DNA from 3 places in the Sinomonas sp. G460-2 genome. Region 1 is predicted to be linked to each of the others. Evidence: predicted binding sites of a transcription regulator. Region 1 holds the regulator's gene; each other region holds the start of a gene.

What was found. Region 1 encodes HrcA, which represses chaperone genes, less so after heat shock. Its sites were predicted from a motif close to TTNGCACTCGNNNNNNNCGAGTGCNAA; they were not measured.
Region 2: groL (chaperonin GroEL) is a predicted target of HrcA. The motif match lies at 2,876-2,902, and genes of this name have one in related genera.
Region 3: groES (co-chaperone GroES) is a predicted target of HrcA. The motif match lies at 7,836-7,862, and genes of this name have one in related genera.

Annotation. Positions count from the first base shown of each region.
Region 1 covers NZ_JBKZWT010000312.1:206-4,227, reverse strand. The annotation lists partial or broken gene ACLN58_RS18760 (RsmE family RNA methyltransferase) at 1-372, opposite strand; gene dnaJ (molecular chaperone DnaJ) at 374-1,504, opposite strand; gene hrcA (heat-inducible transcriptional repressor HrcA) at 1,546-2,559, opposite strand; gene ACLN58_RS18745 (DUF3097 domain-containing protein) at 2,797-3,639, shown strand; gene ACLN58_RS18740 (DUF4870 domain-containing protein) at 3,760-4,022, shown strand, end outside.
Region 2 covers NZ_JBKZWT010000187.1:37-4,125, reverse strand. The annotation lists gene ACLN58_RS15205 (RNase H family protein) at 1-853, shown strand, start outside; gene groL (chaperonin GroEL) at 1,073-2,701, opposite strand; partial or broken gene ACLN58_RS15195 (ABC transporter substrate-binding protein) at 3,007-4,089, opposite strand, start outside.
Region 3 covers NZ_JBKZWT010000034.1:11,406-21,472, forward strand. The annotation lists gene ACLN58_RS05855 (glycerol-3-phosphate dehydrogenase/oxidase) at 1-252, opposite strand, end outside; gene ACLN58_RS05860 (GuaB3 family IMP dehydrogenase-related protein) at 356-1,492, opposite strand; gene guaB (IMP dehydrogenase) at 1,669-3,180, opposite strand; gene ACLN58_RS05870 (acyltransferase family protein) at 3,354-5,444, opposite strand; gene groL (chaperonin GroEL) at 5,718-7,325, opposite strand; gene groES (co-chaperone GroES) at 7,407-7,703, opposite strand; gene ACLN58_RS05885 (hypothetical protein) at 7,892-8,254, opposite strand; gene ACLN58_RS05890 (THUMP-like domain-containing protein) at 8,323-9,558, shown strand; gene ACLN58_RS05895 (shikimate 5-dehydrogenase) at 9,737-10,067, opposite strand, start outside.

The DNA.
Region 1 (4,022 bases):
GCCCTTCCACCGCACGATCGAGCGCTCGGCCTGCCACGGAACGACGACGTCGGCACCCAGCTCCGTCGCCGCCTCGGCGGCGAGCTCGTCCCGGTCGCCCTTCGCGAGCGCCTGGACGAGGACCAGGCGGTAGGGCGGCTGCGGCTCGCGGTCGACGGCGTCGAGCACGACGGCGAGCACGTCACCTTCCGCGCGGGACACCCGGCCTCGTGCCCGCGTGCCTCGCCCGTCGACGAGGTCCACGGGCTCCCCACGACCAAGCCGACGCACGGTCGCCGCGTGCCTGCCCTCGGGCCCCGTCACGGTCGCCGTGCTGCCAGCGACGAGGCCGTCGAGGGATCCGGCCGGGACGAAGAAGACCGGGTTGGACACGTCAGAGGTTTCCGAACCTGTCGCGCAGCTTGGCGAACACTCCCCCGCCCGTGCCCACGAGCTTGCCCTCGGCCACGTGCTCGCCGCGGAGCTTCGCGAGCTGGCGGAGCAGCTCCTCCTGCTCGGGGTCCAGCTTCGTGGGGACCTCGACGTTGACGTGGACGAGCAGGTCGCCGCGGCCCGCGCCGCGGAGTCGGGCGACGCCGAGGTGGGGAAGCGTGACGACGTCGCCGGACTGGGTGCCGGGGCGGAGCGTGATGGACTGCTCGCCGTCGAACGTCTCGAGCGTGAGCTCTGTTCCGAGGGCCGCGGCCGTCATGGGGACGCTCAGGGTCGCGTGCAGCTGGTCGCCGTCGCGCGTGAACGTGGTGTGGGTGGCGACGCGGATCTCAACATAGAGGTCGCCGGACGGCCCGCCAGCGGTGCCCGCCTCGCCTTGGCCCGCGAGCTGGATGCGGGTCCCTGTCGAGACGCCGGCGGGGATCTTGACGGTGAGCGCGCGCCGGCTGCGGACGCGGCCCTCGCCGCCGCACTCGTTGCACGGGCTCGGGATCTCGGTGCCGAAGCCGTTGCACGTGGGGCAGGTGGCCGTGGTCATGACCTGGCCGAGGATCGAGCGGACCGCGCGCTGGACGTGCCCCGAGCCGCCGCACACGGCGCAGCGAACCGGTTCGGTGCCGGGCTCGCAGCACGAGCCGTCACACCGTGTACACAGCACGGCGGTGTCGACCTCGATCTTCTTGTTGACGCCGAACACAGCGTCCTTGAGCTCGATGCGGACGGCAATGAGCGCGTCCTGGCCGCGGCGGACTCGGGACGCGGGGCCGGACTGCTGCCCGCCGCCCCCGAAGAACGTCTCGAAGATGTCCTGGAACGCGAAGCCCGCGCCGTTGTAGGCGCCCGAGAAGCCGTTGTCCGTGCCGTTCTCGTTGCCGGTCGTGTCGTAGATCCGGCGCTTGTCCGGGTCGGAGAGGACCTCGTAGGCGTGGGTGACCGCCTTGAAGCGCTCGGACGCCTCCTCACCCGGGTTGACGTCCGGGTGGTACTTGCGGGCCAGCTTTCTGTAGGCCTTCTTGATCTCCTCGCCGCTCGCATCCGGGGACACGCCGAGGGTTTCGTAGTGGCTGCTCACTGTCTTCTTTCTCTTCAGCCTTCAGCTTCTGCTTCCGGCGTTCAGCTTCCGGCGAGGATCTTGGAGAGGTACCGTGCCACGGCGCGCACTGCGGCCATCGACGCCGGGTAGTCCATGCGGGTGGGGCCCAAGATGCCGATCTTGGCGTCGTCCCGTCCGTAGCCGGTGGCCACGACTGAGGTCTCGAGGAGCGAATCCGCGGCGGTCTCGTGCCCGATCGCTACGGCCACGCCGCGCGGATCGCTGGCCATCTCCGAGAGGAGGCGGAGGAGCACGACCTGCTCCTCAAGCGCCTCGAGCACGGGCGAGATGCTCAGCAGGAAGTCGCTGTTCGACCGCGCGAGGTACGCGGTCCCGGCCGTGACGATGCGGTCTTCTCGGCTCGACGCTGCGAGGGCACCGAGCCCTGCCGCGAGCTCGGCCGCAACGGCCTTGTCCTCCGGCAGGAGGGTATCCATGACGCTCGCGAGGTTGGCCCCAAGCTGGCCGACGGGCTGCCCGCCGGCGGACGCGAGGAAGCTCTGGCGCAGGAACGCGAGGCGATCGAGGTCGAGATCCTCGCCCACCGTCACGACTCGCTGCTCGACCGTCCCGCTGTCCGCGATGAGCACGAGCAGGACCTGGCGCGGCGCGAGGCCCACAGCCTCGATGTGCCGAACATGGGCGCGCCCGAGTTGCGGATACTGGACGACGGCGACCTGATTGGTCAGGTGGGACAGCAGCCTAACGGTCCGCTCTAGGACGTCGTCGAGATCGTCGGCGCCCTCGAGGAGCGACTGGATCGCGTGCCGCTCGGCTGCCGAAAGCGGGCGGACGGTCGAGAGCTGGTCGACGAACACGCGGTAGCCCTTGTCCGTCGGGACGCGGCCCGCACTCGTGTGCGGGGCCATGATGAGCCCCTCGTCCTCGAGCGTCGCCATGTCGTTGCGGATCGTCGCGCTCGAAACCCCCAGCCGGTGGCGCTCCACGAGAGCCTTCGAGCCGACGGGCTCGCGGTAGTGGACGTAGTCGTCGACGATGGCCCGGAGCACCTCGAGCTTTCGCGGCTCGTTCATTCCACCTCCCCTGAGGACGACATCGGCAGCGCGACGTGCGCATGCTTCCGAGCGATTTGTTAGCACTCTCTCTCCCCAAGTGCTAGATCCATTATGCGCCCCGCCCCGGAGCAACCCAGCATACGGGACACGCCGCGCCCGTCGGGGACCGCGTCCGCGGCCGCCCGCGTACCATGGAGCGGATCCGCTCAGCGGCAGCTGAGCGACAAGCTCGGCAGCAAGGGAGAACGGACCTCAATGTCCTACGACCAGTGGGGGCCGATCGACCTCACGGCCCCCAAGAAGACCGCTCCCCCGGACGTGCCGATCGAGCTCGGCATGGTGCTTGAGGACTCGCAGAGCGGCTGGGTCGGAGCCGTCACCCGCGTCGAGAAGTCGGGCGGCATGCATGTCTTCGCCCTCGAGGACCGTCGGGGGCGCTCGCGCTCCTTCGAGCTGGGCCATGGATTCCTCCTCGAGGGGCGGCCCATCCGCCTCACTCCCCCGGCCGCCCGGGCCGCGAATTCGGGCCCGAAGCGGACGGCCTCGGGATCCGTAGCGGTCGACGGCGCTCGGGCCCGCGTTGCGCGCGCGAGCCGCATCTGGGTCGAAGGCAAGCATGACGCCGAACTCGTCGAGCGGGTTTGGGGGGACGACCTGCGGATCGAGGGGATCGTGGTCGAGCCGCTGCACGGCGTCGATGACCTCGCGGCGGCGGTGGCCGACTTCCGACCCGGCCCCGAGCGCCGGCTCGGCATCCTCGTGGACCACCTCGTGGCGGGCTCGAAGGAGAGCCGCATCGCCGAGCGGGCCCTCGCCGTGCCGGGCGCCGCGGGCAACGTGCTCATCGTCGGCCACCCGTACGTTGACGTGTGGCAGGCCATCCGCCCGCAGACCCTCGGCATCCCCGCGTGGCCGGCTGTGCCCCGAGGGACCGACTGGAAGACCGGGATCCTCCGGGCCTTCGGCTGGCCCCATGCGACCGCCGAGGACATCGGGCTGGGCTGGCAGAAGCTCCTCGGCGCGGTGCGGACGTACGCGGATCTCGAACCCGCGCTGCTGGGCAGGGTCGAAGAGGTGATCGACTTCCTCACGGCGTGATCCGGTATGACGGATTCGGTATTCTTGGAGCAAGCCCTGAGACCTCCGACCCCGCAAGGACGTGCTGTGCCCGAGAACTGGCAGGATCACCATGAGCCCCACGAAAGGCGGCTCGGGAACGTGGGTGGCAGCGAGCCGTTCACGGCCGGCGAGGACCGCCAGTGGGCCACACTCGCGCACTTCGGCGGCATCCTCGGATGCCTTCCGTCGCTCCTCGTCTACCTTTCGTTCAAGGATCGCGGCCCGTTCACGGCCCAAGAGTCCAAGGAAGCGCTCAACTTCACGCTTCCCCCGACGCTTGCGGCCCTGTTCCTGAACCTCCTCTCGTTCATTCCGGTGGTCGGCAGCGTGTTCTCGGTGCTCGCGACGCTCGTGTGGGTCGC
Region 2 (4,089 bases), on a different contig from region 1:
GAACAATCAGGGCGAGCTCATGGCGGTGCTCGACCTCTTCCGGTCAACGGCGCACACGCCCGAGGAGCACCTCCGGATTCTGTGCGACAGCCAGTACGTCATCAACTGCGTGACGAAGTGGATGCCGGGCTGGAAGCGCCGGGGTTGGAAGAAGGCGGACGGGAAGCCCGTTCTCAACGTCGACCTGCTGCGGCAGATCGACCAGGAGCTCGTGGGCCGCTCCTACACGTTCGAGTGGGTCAAGGGCCATGCCGGGCATTCGCTCAACGAGGCCGCCGACGAGCGGGCGCGCGCGTGCGCGACGGCGTATCAGGCCGGGGTCGCGCCGGTCGAGGGGCCGGGGTTCGAGGGCGACGCCAGTGGCTCAGCTGAGGCCCCCGTTCACGTCCCGTCCCGCGCTCGGGCGGCCACTGCGCCGGCGGCCGTGGTGCAGGAGGTTGAGCCCGTCCAGGCCGACCTGTTCAGCGAGCTTCCCGTGACCGAGGGGCCCGTCGAGGGGACGTTTCCCGGCCAGCTGGACCTCGACGCGGTCGTCGAACTCGAGCAGGAGCTCCTCGACCCTGAGACCCGCGCGGACTTCGGCCAGCTCGCGTATCTCCTGCACCCCGAGTACCGCGAGATCGGGCAATCGGGCCGCCTCTGGGATCGTGACGAGATCGTCGACGCGCTCGTGCAGAACCCGGAGCTGAGCGTCTCGTTCGAGCTCCTCGATGCAACACCACTCGGTCCCGACGTCATCCAGATTGTGTACCGAACCGAGAGCGCGGAGGGCTCGAGTCTCCGCAGCTCGCTGTGGCAGCGAACCGAAGGGCGCTGGCGCCTCCGCTTCCACCAAGGAACCCGCGAGGCGTAGCCATCACAGGAAGACGCCTTGTGGCCGAGAAGACATCCTCAGTACGTCTTCTCGGCCACAAGCCGTCTTCGAAAGAAGCGGGAGCGAGCTTACGTGCTACCCCCTGCGAACGGCGGGGCCCCCACCTGAGTGGGGACCCCGCCGTCGTGCTTCGCAGCCCGCCTCGCGTACCCGAAACGCTGTCGCGCCCGGATATCCGTACCCGAGACGGTGTGGGGGCTAGAAGCCGCCCATGCCGCCCATGTCGTCGCCACCGGGCATGGCCGGAGCGTTCTTCTCCGGCTTGTCGGCCACGACGGCCTCCGTGGTGAGGAAGAGGCCGGCGATCGAGGCGGCGTTCTGCAGCGCAGAGCGGGTCACCTTGACCGGGTCGTTGACGCCAGCGGCGAGGAGGTCCTCGTAGACGCCGGTCGCCGCGTTGAGGCCGTGGCCAGCGGGCAGCTGGCGAACCTTGTCCGCCACGACGCCCGGCTCGAGGCCAGCGTTGAACGCGATCTGCTTGAGCGGAGCCTCGATCGCGATCTTCACGATGTTGGCACCCGTGGCCTCGTCGCCCTCGAGAGCGAGGTTCGCGAACGCCTTGGCACCGGCCTGGATGAGGGCCACGCCGCCACCGGCGACGATGCCCTCCTCGACGGCAGCCTTCGCGTTGCGGACTGCGTCCTCGATGCGGTGCTTGCGCTCCTTGAGCTCGACCTCGGTGGCCGCGCCCGCCTTGATGACGGCCACGCCGCCGGCGAGCTTCGCGAGGCGCTCCTGGAGCTTCTCGCGGTCGTAGTCCGAGTCGGAGTTCTCGATCTCGGCGCGGATCTGCGAGACGCGGCCGGCGATCTGCTCGGCGTCGCCCGCACCCTCGACGATCGTGGTCTCGTCCTTCGTCACGACGACCTTGCGGGCCTTGCCCAGGAGGTCGAGCGTGGCGTTCTCGAGCTTGAGGCCAACCTCCTCGGCGATGACCTGACCGCCGGTGAGGATCGCGATGTCGGTGAGCATCGCCTTGCGGCGGTCGCCGAAGCCCGGAGCCTTGACGGCGACGGACTTGAACGTGCCCTTGAGCTTGTTGACGATGAGCGTCGCGAGGGCCTCGCCCTCGACGTCCTCGGCGATGATGAGGAGCGGCTTGTTGGCCTGCATGACGCGCTCGAGGACGGCGACGAGATCCTTCACGGAGCCGATCTTCGAGTTGACGATGAGGATGTACGGGTCCTCGAGGACCGTCTCCTGGCGCTCCGCGTCGGTGACGAAGTACGCCGAGAGGTAGCCCTTGTCGAAGCGCATGCCCTCGGTGAGCTCGAGCTCGAGGCCGAACGTGTTCGACTCCTCGACGGTGATGACGCCTTCCTTGCCGACCTTGTCGAGCGCCTCGGAGATGAGCTCACCGATCTGCGTGTCCCCGGCGGAGATGGACGCGGTCGCGGCGATCTCCTCCTTGGTCTCGATCTCCTTGGCGGACTCGAGCAGCTCCTTCGTCACGGCGTCGACGGCCTTCTCGATGCCGCGCTTGAGCGACAGCGGGTCGGCGCCGGCGGCGACGTTGCGGAGGCCTTCCTTGACGAGGGCCTGCGCGAGAACGGTGGCGGTGGTGGTGCCGTCGCCCGCGACGTCGTCGGTCTTCTTGGCGACCTCCTTGACGAGCTCCGCGCCGATCTTCTCGTACGGGTCGTCGAGCTCGATCTCCTTGGCGATCGAGACGCCGTCGTTGGTGATCGTGGGGGCGCCCCACTTCTTCTCGAGGACGACGTTACGGCCGCGCGGGCCGAGGGTGACCTTGACAGCATCGGCCAGCGTGTTGAGGCCGCGCTCGAGGCCGCGACGGGCCTCTTCGTCGAATGCAATGATCTTGGCCATAACGGCTATCTGTCCTTTCGGGACGGTGTGTGGTGAGCGCACCCGCTGCAGCGCCCGCGACGGCCGGCGCCCGCCTCCCGTTCCATTCCCGGTTGGCTGACGCCTCACCCCAGCGTGGTGTTCCCTTCCTCCCGCGGACGGACGCTGCCTGCCGAGCCGTGCGGCCCCGCTGGCTTAGCAGTCTGCCTGTGGGAGTGCTAGGTCAATAATTAGCACTCGGCACGGTCGAGTGCAAGCGCGCGGCCCTCATTCTGCCCGGTGCGAGGACTCGGGACCTGAACCCGGCGGTCAGCCGAGCGCCGGGGTCAGCGCGCGACGGACTGCGCACCCGCCTGCCGCGCCGCGTTGTCCGCGCTGTACCGGAACACAGTGAAGTTCGCGGTCGTGATGTCGCCGTTCTGGTCGAAGGCGACGGGCCCGGACTGGCCGTCGTAGTCGATCGGCGTGCCCTTCGATTCGAGCGCGAGGCAGTCGGTCAGGACCGCGCACTTCTTCCGCTTCTCCGGCTCGGAGACCCCCGCCGTGCCGCCCGAGACGGCGATGAGATGCGACGCGATGGAGGGGCCGCCGTCGTCCTGCGCGGCGCCCGCGGCGAGGATCGCAAGAGCGGCCGCGTCGTATGCCTCGGGCGCGAACGTCATGTCGATGAGGCTTGGCGCCTGCTTGAGCATGTCCGCCTGGAACGCCGCGCTCGGGTACAGCCCGGGCACAAGGCCCCGCGCGCCGTCGAGCGCCCCGCTCGCGAGGCCCGATCCGTACTTGGCAATGAGCCCGTCCGAGAGCACGAGCTTCGAGCCGGGCACGCCCGCATCGTGGACCTGGGCGAGCACCGCCTGGGGATCGTCCCGTGCGATAACGACGACGGCGTCCGCCCCCGCGGCAACCGCGGCGGAGGCCGCCGCCCGCGCGTCGTGCCCCGTGAACTCTCCGCTGCCGCCCTCCGCGAGGCCATTCGCTTTGACGGACGACGACGCAGCGTCGCCGACCGCCTGCGCGTACGAGCCCTTCTGCCGCAGCACCGCGACGCGCTTCGCGTCGCCGTCCTTCGCGAGCGCGGCGAGGGCCGCGCCCTCCGAGGACTCGGTCGGGGACGTGCGGAAGTAGTAGCCCCCGCTCGGGTAGCCCGAAAGCTCGTCGTCGAGGTTGGCAGGCGAGATGAGGACCGTCTTGGCCTTGTCGAGCACGTCGATCGCTCCCGGCGCGTGGCTCGAGTCCGTGGGCCCGACGACCACGTCCGCCTTCGCCGCGACGAGCTGCCGCGCGGCTGCGGCGGTGTCCGTGGACGGCGCGGGAGGGATGAGCTCGATGGGCCGGCCCTTGTGGCCGCCCGCGGCATTGGCCTGCTGGACCGCGAGTTCCACGGCGGCGCGCTGGGCGTCGTTGAGGTA
Region 3 (10,067 bases), on a different contig from region 1:
GAAGTCGAGCATCTCGAGATAGCGGAGCCCGCCGTGGATGAGCTTCGACGATCGAGACGACGTGCCTGAGGCCCAATCGCGCTGCTCGACGATCCCGACCTCGAGTCCACGCGTGGCCGCATCAAGCGCCGCCCCAGCGCCGACAATCCCGCCGCCCACGATGAGGACGTCGAGCTCCTTGCCCGGCTGCGCCGTGGCCTTGAGCCGCTCGATCGCCCCCGTCCGGCCCTCCGGGCCCAAGTGTCCTGGCATCGGTCCGTGCCCCCTCGTCCGGAAGAGAATTCCTGCTAGGAGTTTAGGCAGAGCGTCAAGAACCCGCCCCCAATTCGAGCCCGCCCTACCGCCCCGGCCGGCCCTACCGCCCGGCGTACGGCGAGACGACGACGTCGACCCGCTGGAACTCCTTGAGCTCCAGGTAGCCGCTCGTCGCCATCGACCGCCGCAGCATGCCCACGAGGTTCGACGTTCCGTCCGGGTGGTGGCCCGGGCCGAACAGCACCTCACGCATCGGCCCGACCGTCCCGATGTTGACGCGTTCGCCGCGAGGCGTCTCGGGGTGGTGCGCCTCGGCACCCCAATGCCAGCCGCGCCCCGGGGCCTCGGCGGCCCGCGCGAGCGCCGAGCCGAGCATGACGGCGTCTGCGCCCATCGCGATGGCCTTGACGATATCGCCCGAGGTGCCCATGCCGCCGTCGGCAATGACGTGGACATAGCGGCCGCCGGATTCGTCCATGTAGTCGCGCCGCGCCGCGGCGACGTCGCTGATGGCCGAAGCGAGCGGGGAGTGGATACCGAGGGCGCGCCGCGTCGTCGTCGTCGCTCCCCCGCCGAAGCCCACGAGCACGCCCGCCGCGCCCGTGCGCATGAGGTGAAGCGCGGGGGTGTAGCCCGCCGCCCCGCCGACGATCACGGGGACGTCCAGCTCGTAGATGAACTTCTTGAGGTTGAGCGGCTCCTGGTTCTTCGAGACGTGCTCGGCGGAGACGGTCGTGCCCCGGATGACGAAGAGATCGACGCCGGCCGCGAGCACCGTCTTGTAGTGGCTCACCGTGCCCGACGGCGTGAGCGCGCCCGCGACGGTCACGCCCGCCTCGCGGATCTCGGCGAGGCGCGACGTGATGAGCTCGGGATCGACGGGCGCGGTGTAGAGCTCCTGGAGGCGGCGCGTGACCGCGGGGCTCGACGGCTCGCCGTCGAGCGCGGCGATCTCGGCGAGAACCGGCTCGGGGTTTTCGTACCGCGTCCACAGGCCCTCGAGGTCGAGGACGCCGAGGCCGCCGAGGCGGCCGAGCTCGACCGCCGTGGCGGGCGACATGACCGAGTCCATCGGGGCGGCGATGACCGGCATCTCGAAGCGGTACGCATCGATCTGCCACGAGACCGAGACATCCTCGGGATCCCTGGTGCGCCGGTTCGGCACAATCGCGATGTCGTCGAGGGAGTACGCGCGCCGCCCACGCTTGCCGCGGCCGATTTCGATCTCGTAGGTCACGGCCTCTACCTTAGTCGACCGTGCACCTAGTCGACCCGGCACCGGAGGCTCCGACGGCGAAGGCCCCCCGCCCGGGACAGGGGCGAGGGGCCTTTTGGGCTGGAACTGCAACCGCATACGAGCAGGCTGTGCTGCGCCGCGCCTCGCTTGCTCGCACAAGGGGCGCGAGAGGAAGGCTACTTGCGGTAGTTCGGTGCCTCGGCCGTCATCATGATGTCGTGCGGGTGGCTCTCCTTGAGCCCCGCGGACGTGATGCGGACGAACTTGCCCTTGGCCTTGAGCTCGTCGATGGTGTGCGCGCCCACGTAGAACATGGTCTGGCGCAGACCGCCGACGAGCTGGTGGGCCACCGCGGCGAGGGGGCCGCGGTACGGGACCTGGCCCTCGATGCCCTCGGGGATGAGCTTCTCGTCGTTCGGAACGTCGGCCTGGAAGTAGCGGTCCTTCGAATACGAGGTGTTCTTGCCGCGCGTCTGCATCGCGCCGAGCGAGCCCATGCCGCGATAGGACTTGAACTGCTTGCCGTTCATGAAGACGAGGTCGCCGGGGGCCTCGGCGGTGCCCGCGAGAAGCGAGCCGAGCATGACCGAGTCGGCGCCGGCGACGATCGCCTTGCCGATGTCGCCCGAGTACTGGAGGCCGCCGTCGGCAATGAGCGGGACGCCCGCCGGAATCGCAGCCTTCGATGACTCGTAGATCGCCGTGATCTGCGGGACCCCGACGCCCGCGACAACGCGAGTCGTGCAGATCGAGCCGGGCCCGACGCCGACCTTGATCGCGTCCGCGCCCGCGTCGACGAGCGCCTGCGCGCCCTCGCGGGTCGCGGCCTGGCCGCCGATGACGTCGACATGCGCCGCGGCGGGGTCCCTCTTGAGGCGCGCGATCATTTCGAGCACGCCCTGGCTGTAACCGTTCGCCGTGTCGACGACGAGGACGTCCACGCCGGCCTCGACCATCGTCATGGCGCGCTCGTAGCCCTCGCCGAAGAAGCCGACCGCGGCGCCGACGCGGAGCCGGCCCGCCTCGTCCTTCGTCGCGTTCGGGTACAGGTCGGCCTTCTCGAAGTCCTTGACCGTGATGAGGCCCTGGAGGATTCCCTCGTCGTCCACGAGCGGAAGCTTCTCGATGCGGTGCTTGCCGAGGAGGCCGATGACCTCGTCGCGGCCCACGCCGACCTTCGCCGTCACGAGCGGCATGGGCGTCATGACCTCGTAGACCTTGCGGGTCGCGAACTCCTCGTGCGCGATGAAGCGCGTGTCGCGATTCGTGATGATGCCGAGGAGGCGCCGGTTCTCGTCTACCACGGGGAGGCCCGAGACGCGGTAGTGCGCGCACAGGTCGTCGAGCTCGCGGAGGGTCGCGTCCGGCGAGACCGTGACGGGCTTCGTGATCATCCCGGACTCGCTGCGCTTGACCTGATCGACCTGCTCCGCCTGATCCTGGATGGAAAGGTTGCGGTGCAGGATGCCGATGCCGCCCTGACGCGCGAGGCTGATCGCCATGCGGGCCTCGGTCACGGTGTCCATCGCCGCGGAAAGGACCGGGATGCCGAGGCGGATGCGGCGCGAGAGGCGGGTCGACGTGTCCGCTTCGGACGGGATAACGTCCGTGGGGCCGGGCAGCAGCAGGACGTCATCGTAGGTGAGTCCCAGGAAGCCGAACGGGTCGTGCTCAGGGGCGGTGGTCATGAGTGCTCCTTGGCCGTGCGCCGGTAGGGTGCGGCGCGAACTGACAGAAGTGCTGATGACCAGCCAGTAGTTACGGGACTGGTCTGCTGCGGTGCTTTCTATCCTAAACTTCCCTGCACCGCGCTGGTATTCCGTAGGACCCTGCGGTGACGAAAGCCACAGTCAGCGACGCGTCACGACCACCCCGTCGCGGCGAGGACCCGCTCGCCGAGCTGGGACGACATCGACGCCGCATAGGTCCGCGTGAGGTGATTGTCGTCCAGGTAGACGTACATGTTCCCGATCACGCCGGTGCACGTGCCGTTGGGGCATACGAGGTCAGTCATGTCGATGGCCGCGAAGTGGTCCGTATGCTCCGCGGCGAACGCCTGGAGGGGATCCTGCTGCGCGAGCACGCTCGAGAGCGACGGGTTGCACTCCGCGCTCGACGCGCCGTTCCGCACCACGCAGTCCGCCATGTCGAACGTGTAGCGCGGGTTGTCGCGGATCGCGACGACCTCGGTGCCCTTCGCCGTGAGAGCGGCGACCGACTGGTCGAGCCCCGGCGTGAGCGTCTCCGCCGACGACGACGCCGACGCCACAGTCCCGACCATGAACACCGCGCTCGGCGGGTTGGCGGCGAGGTACGCAGACACGTCCGCGTTGAACTTGTTGCACGCGGTATTCGGCGCCGTGACGCTCGGCGTGTAGATGCATCCGCCCATGAGGATCGTCACGACGCGCCAGCCGTGCTGAGCGGCCACCGGCGCGAGCGCGGCGGTCCACTGCTCGGCGTGGGAATCGCCGACGACGACGATCGTCTTCGAGGCGCTCGACCCCGCGTTGGTCATGAGGCAATTGCCTTGGATGCTCGCGGGGACCTTGAGATCCGCCGAGCACTTCGACGGCGGCGAATACCAGTCGTTCGGGAGGTTCTGGGCGAGCGGGAGCAGCTGCGCGGTCGGGGACGCCTGGTTCGTGTAGCCGGGGACGAGCACGGCGGCCCCGGGGTTGTTGACGTCCGCCTTCGCCTCGGCCGCGCTCGACTTCGTCTGGATGGTCGCCTGCACCCCGGCGATGGGGACGATCGCGACGAGCGCGCAGGCGACCACCCCGACCACCCCATTCCGGAGCCGAACCTCGGGCCACTTCCACGCGCGCCACGGACGGTCCACGAACCGGATCGTGGCCCACGCGAGCACGAGCGAGAGCAGGATCGCGCACGTCCCGAGAAGCCAGCCGGCGCGCTCCTCGTCGCGCCACGTGAGCGCGATCACGAGCACTGGCCAGTGCCACAGGTAGAGCCCGTAGGAGATGTCACCGAGCTTGCGGAGCGGCCGGGACGCGAGGAAGCGGTGCACGCCGAACCGGCCGCCGTGCTGGGCGGCGAGGATGACGGCGGCGCCGGACAGCGTGGGCCACAGCGCGATCGCGCCCGGGAACGCCGTCTCGACGTTGAGCACGATGCCGCACGCGACGATCGAGGCGACGCCCAGCCATCCGATGAGGACCGCGATCCATGGGCGAATCCGCACACGGTCGATCACGAGGGCGAGGAGGCTCCCGAGCGCGAACTCCCACACGCGGGCCGGAAGGGAGAAGTAGGCCTGGACCTGGTTCACGAGCGTGTCGATCACCGAGTAGATGAACGACGCCGCGAACACCGCCCCGAACGCGTAGCCGAGCAGCCGCTCGTAGCGGAGCCGGAACCGCCGCGCGATCGCGCCGAGCGCCACAAAGAGGAGCGGGAAGAGGATGAAGATCTGGCCCTGGATCGAGAGCGACCAGAAGTGCTGGAACGGGCTCGCGAGCTCGTGGTTCTGCGCGTAGTAGTTCACGGCGTCGCTCTGCAGGAGCCAGTTCTCGGCGTACGCGAGTGAGGCGAAGCCCTGCTGGAGGACGGCCGACCACCGGGTCGCAGGCAGGAACAGGACGGTCGCGGCGATCGTGCCCGCGATCGTCACGACGGCCGCGGGCATGAGCCGGCGGAAGACGTGGAGCCAGTGCTTGACGAGCTTGGTCCGCTCGCCGCGGCGATGCCGGGCCACGAACTGGCCGGTCATGAGGAATGCCGAGATCATGAGGAAGACGTCCACGCCGCCCGAGACGCGCCCGAGCCACACGTGGTACAGGACCACGAGGAGCACGGCGACGGCCCGAAGGCCCTGGATCTCCGGCCGAAACTTCCTCGGCGCCGCGGCGGAAGGCTCCGTGCCGCGCCCAGGGTGACGTGCCGCCGTCGTCCGTTCAGCAGGCGTTGGCAAGTCGGTCGTCTCGGTCGTCACGCGCGCATCTCCTCGTTTCGTTCTGCCCCACCATTCCCCCGCGAGAGCCTGTGCGTATCTTGTGAAGGCCATAGCTTCCGGGTGTGAACCCCCGTTGGTGGGCGCTCGGCGGCTGGCCCACAGTGGTGGGCGCCCCCGCGGTGCGGGCCGCCGCACCGCGCGCCAAAGCAACGGGGGCCGTCCCAGCGAGCTGGGACGGCCCCCGCGAGGGGCGTGCTCAAGTTGTGCAGACTGCGCGATCCTGCCGCGTGGCGTGCTGTGGGGCTACGCGGCCTAGTGGCTGTGGCCCGCGGGCTCGTCCTCGGACGGCTTGTCAGCGACAAGCGTCTCCGTGGTGAGCACGAGCGCCGCGATCGACGCCGCGTTGCGCAGGGCCGAGCGGGTCACCTTGACGGGGTCGATGACGCCCGCCGCGATGAGGTCCTCGTACTGGCCCGTCTTGGCATTGAAGCCGTGGTTGACCTCGGCCTCGGCCACGCGCGCCGCGACGACGTAGCCGTCGAAGCCCGCGTTGTGCGCGATCCAGCGGAGCGGCTGAACGAGCGCGCGGCGCACGATGTTCGCGCCGACGGCCACGTCGCCCTCAAGCGACGTGATGGCCTCGTTCTCGTCGAGGACGCGGACCGCGTGGACGAGGGCGGAACCGCCGCCGGCCACGATGCCCTCCTCGAGCGCCGCGCGGGTCGCCGAGACGGCGTCCTCGATGCGGTGCTTCTTCTCCTTGAGCTCGACCTCGGTGGCCGCGCCGACCTTGATGACGCCGATGCCGCCCGCGAGTTTCGCGAGGCGCTCCTGGAGCTTCTCGCGATCCCAGTCGGAGTCGGTGCGCGTGAGCTCAGCACGGAGCTGCGCGACGCGCGCCGCGACATCCTCGGACGAGCCGGCTCCGTCGACGATCGTGGTCGCGTCCTTCGTCACCGTGATGCGGCGCGCCGTGCCGAGCTGCTCGAGGCCCACCTGGTCGAGGCTCAGGCCGACCTCGGGCGAGACGACCTGCGCGCCCGTGAGGGTTGCGATGTCCTGGAGCATGGCCTTGCGGCGGTCCCCGAAGCCGGGCGCCTTGACGGCGACGACGTTGAGCGTGCCACGGATCTTGTTGACGATGAGCGTCGAGAGCGCCTCGCCCTCCACGTCCTCGGCGATGACGAAGAGCGGCTTCGAGGCCTGCAACGTCTGCTCGAGGAGAGGAAGGAAGTCCTGGAGCGACGAGATCTTGCCCTGGTGGATGAGGATGAACGCGTCCTCGAGGACAGCCTCCTGACGCTCGGCGTCCGTCACGAAGTACGGGGACAGGTAGCCCTTGTCGAACTGCATGCCCTCGGTGAGCACGAGCTCGGTCTGCGTCGTCGAGGACTCCTCGATGGTGATGACGCCGTCCTGGCCCACCTTCGCGAACGCCTCGGCGAGCAGGTCGCCGATCTCGTCCGACTGCGCCGAGATCGCGGCCACGTTGGCCACCTGACCGCCCGAGACTTCGCGAGCGTTCTCGCCGAGCCGCGCCGCGACGGCCTCGACGGCCGCCTCGATGCCGAGCTTGATCTGGCCAGGCGCCGCGCCGGCGGCCACGTTGCGAAGGCCCTCCTTGACGAGCGCCTGGGCGAGCACCGTCGCCGTCGTCGTGCCGTCGCCGGCCACGTCGTTGGTCTTGGTCGCGACCTCCTTGGCGAGCTGCGCGCCAAGGTTCTCATACGGGTCCTCGAGCTCGACCTCGCGGGCGATCGTCACGCCGTCGTTCGTAATGGTCGGCGCGCCCCACTTCTTGTCGAGGACCACGTTGCGGCCGCGGGGGCCGAGCGTGACCTTGACGGTGTCGGCGAGCTTGTCGACGCCAGCCTCGAGGGCCTTCCGGGCGTCATCGTTGAATGCGAGCTGCTTTGCCATTCGCTTCTCCTTGGCTCAAAGGCAGCACCCCGGCCGCTGCGGGCCGGGGTGCTGCCGCACTCGAGTCCTGCTCGGCGCTGACTACTTGACGACGATCGCGAGGACATCGCGGGCGGAGAGCACGAGGTACTCGGCGCCGCCCGTCTTGACCTCGGTGCCGCCGTACTTCGAGTAAAGGACAACGTCGCCGACGGCGACGTCGACGGGCACGCGGTTGCCGTTGTCGTCAACGCGGCCGGGGCCGACGGCGACGACCTCGCCCTCCTGCGGCTTCTCCTTGGCGGTGTCCGGAATCACGAGGCCCGAAGCGGTGGTCTGCTCCGCTTCGAGCGGCTTGACAACAATACGGTCCTCGAGGGGCTTGATGGAGACCGACACGGATCTCTCCTTTTCATGAACGGATCACGGAAAACGGAACCGGGCATGCAACCGTCGTCGCGGGTGCCGGGAGCGTGCCTGGACAATTAGCACTCACATAAGGCGAGTGCTACCCCCGACTCTATTGATGGGCTGGCACTCGGTCAAGGCGAGTGCCAATCAGCGCGTCGCGGACCGGCCGCGGGCCGCTACTCCCCCGCGAGCTCGTCGAAGCTCAGGTCGTCCCCGTCCTCGCCCGAGCGGCCACGGTTGAGGTACATGACGACGAGCGGGCCGATGAGGAACACGCCACCCACCACGAGGCCCACGATCGCCGCGATCTTCGCGCCGAGGTACTGGTCACGCAGGGCCGCCGCCTCCGGGGTGGGATCGTCGATGCTCTTCCCGCCCACCGAGTACACAGCGGAAGTGAAGGCGTCGAGGCCCAGCACGACTGCAAGGAGGATCGCGCAGACGACTGCCAGGACGATGCCGACTATGAGCACCGTCCGGATAGCGCGGGAGGAACCCCCGTTGTGGGCGGTCGGCGAGGCAGCGGGCGTCGTCTCCATGCCTCCACCTTATCGGGATCCGAGGGGCCCGGCAGGGACGGCTACCCCATGTGAACTAGGCTTGAAGTATGGCCCCAGACCACCCAGCCCCCGAGCAGCTCGCCCCGTTGCTCACCACGGAAGGGTGGGCCCTGCTCAACTCGCTCGGCCCGTACCGCGAGGAAGACGCGCTCGCCATCTCGGCCCGCCTGCGCAAGGCGGGGCACGCGCCGGAGCTCGTCTCCGCCGTCCTGAGCCAGGCGAGGCTGCGGCTCAAGGCCGAGGCCAAGTTCGGCGAATTCTCACGGCACATGCTGTTCACCCGTGCGGGCCTCGAGCAGGCCACGCGGCTCAACGTCGCGGCACGGCACGCGCGGCGCTTCGTCGACGCCGGCGTCCAGCGCGTGGCCGATCTGGGCTGCGGGCTCGGTTCCGATGCGATGGCCATGGCGTCGCTCGATCTGGAGGTCACGGCCGTCGAGATCGACGAGACGACCGCCGCGTGCGCGACCGTCAACCTCATGCCGTTCCCCCTGGTTCGCGTGGTCCACGCGGACGCGCAGTCGGTGCCCTTGGAGGGGATCGACGGCGTGTGGCTGGACCCCGCGCGACGCACGACGACGACGTCCGGCACCACGCGCTTGTGGGACCCTGAGGACTTCTCGCCGCCGCTCAGCTTCGCCTCGGGCCTCGCGGAGCAGGGCCTGCCTGTGGGGGTCAAGCTCGGCCCGGGCCTCCCCCACGACTCCGTGCCGGCGGCGTGCGAGGCGCAATGGGTCTCGGTCGACGGCGACGTCGCGGAGGTCGGGCTGTACTTCAACGGGCTCAAGCGGCCGAGCGTGCGCCGCGCCGCGCTCGTGATCGGGGGCAGCTCGGCATCCGAGCTCGTGGCCGAGACGGACTTCGACGGCGGGACTGTCGCGGACGTCGGGCCGCTCGAGGGCTTCCTTTACGAGCCGGACGGGGCCGTGATCCGTGCAGGGCTCGTCGCGGAGCTCGCGGACCGGCTCGGGGGCCATCTCGTGGACCCGCACATCGCGTACATCTGCGCCCCGAACCTCGTCCAGACCCCGTTCGCACGGGCCTATCGCGTGCTCGAGGTGCGGCACTACAACGTGCGTGCGCTGCGGCAGTGGGTCCGCGACGAGGGGATCAGCACGCTCGACATCAAGAAGCGTGGCATGGCCGTCACGCCGGACGAGCTCCGCAAGCTCCTGCTCGCGGGACAGGGGAAGGCCCCGCGGAAGGCCCCGCACAAGCGCGCGACGCTCGTGCTCACGCGCATCGGCGAGGACCGCGTGGCCGCCGTCGTCGAACCTGCCTAACCGTTCGGGGGTCACCTCCCGTAGGTGCGGCATCGTCCAAGGGTCACTTCCCGTGGGTTCAACTCGCGTTAGCTGACCCCGGGACGAGAGGACACCCGCGTTAGGTGACCCCTGGACGAGAGGACACCCGCGTTAGGTGACCCCGGACGAGAGGCTCGCCCCCGCCGTCGTCCGCGACCTACTGGGCGCGCATGAACTCCTCGGCGGCGCGCACCTGCTCGTCGCTCGGGCGCATCCCCGTGTAGAGGACAAACTGCTCGAGCGCCTGGATCGTCGCCACCTCGGCACCGCTGATCACGGTCTTGCCCGCCGCGCGGCCCGCGCGGACGAGCGGCGTCTCCGCGGGGAGGGCGACGACGTCGAACACCACCCGTGCGGCCTCGATGGTCGCCTCGGGGAAGGACAGCGCCTCCGCCTCGGGGCCGCCCGCCATGCCGATCGGCGTGATGTTGACGATGACATCCGCCGTCGAGCCCCCGAGCTCGCCCTGCCAGCCGAAGCCATACAGA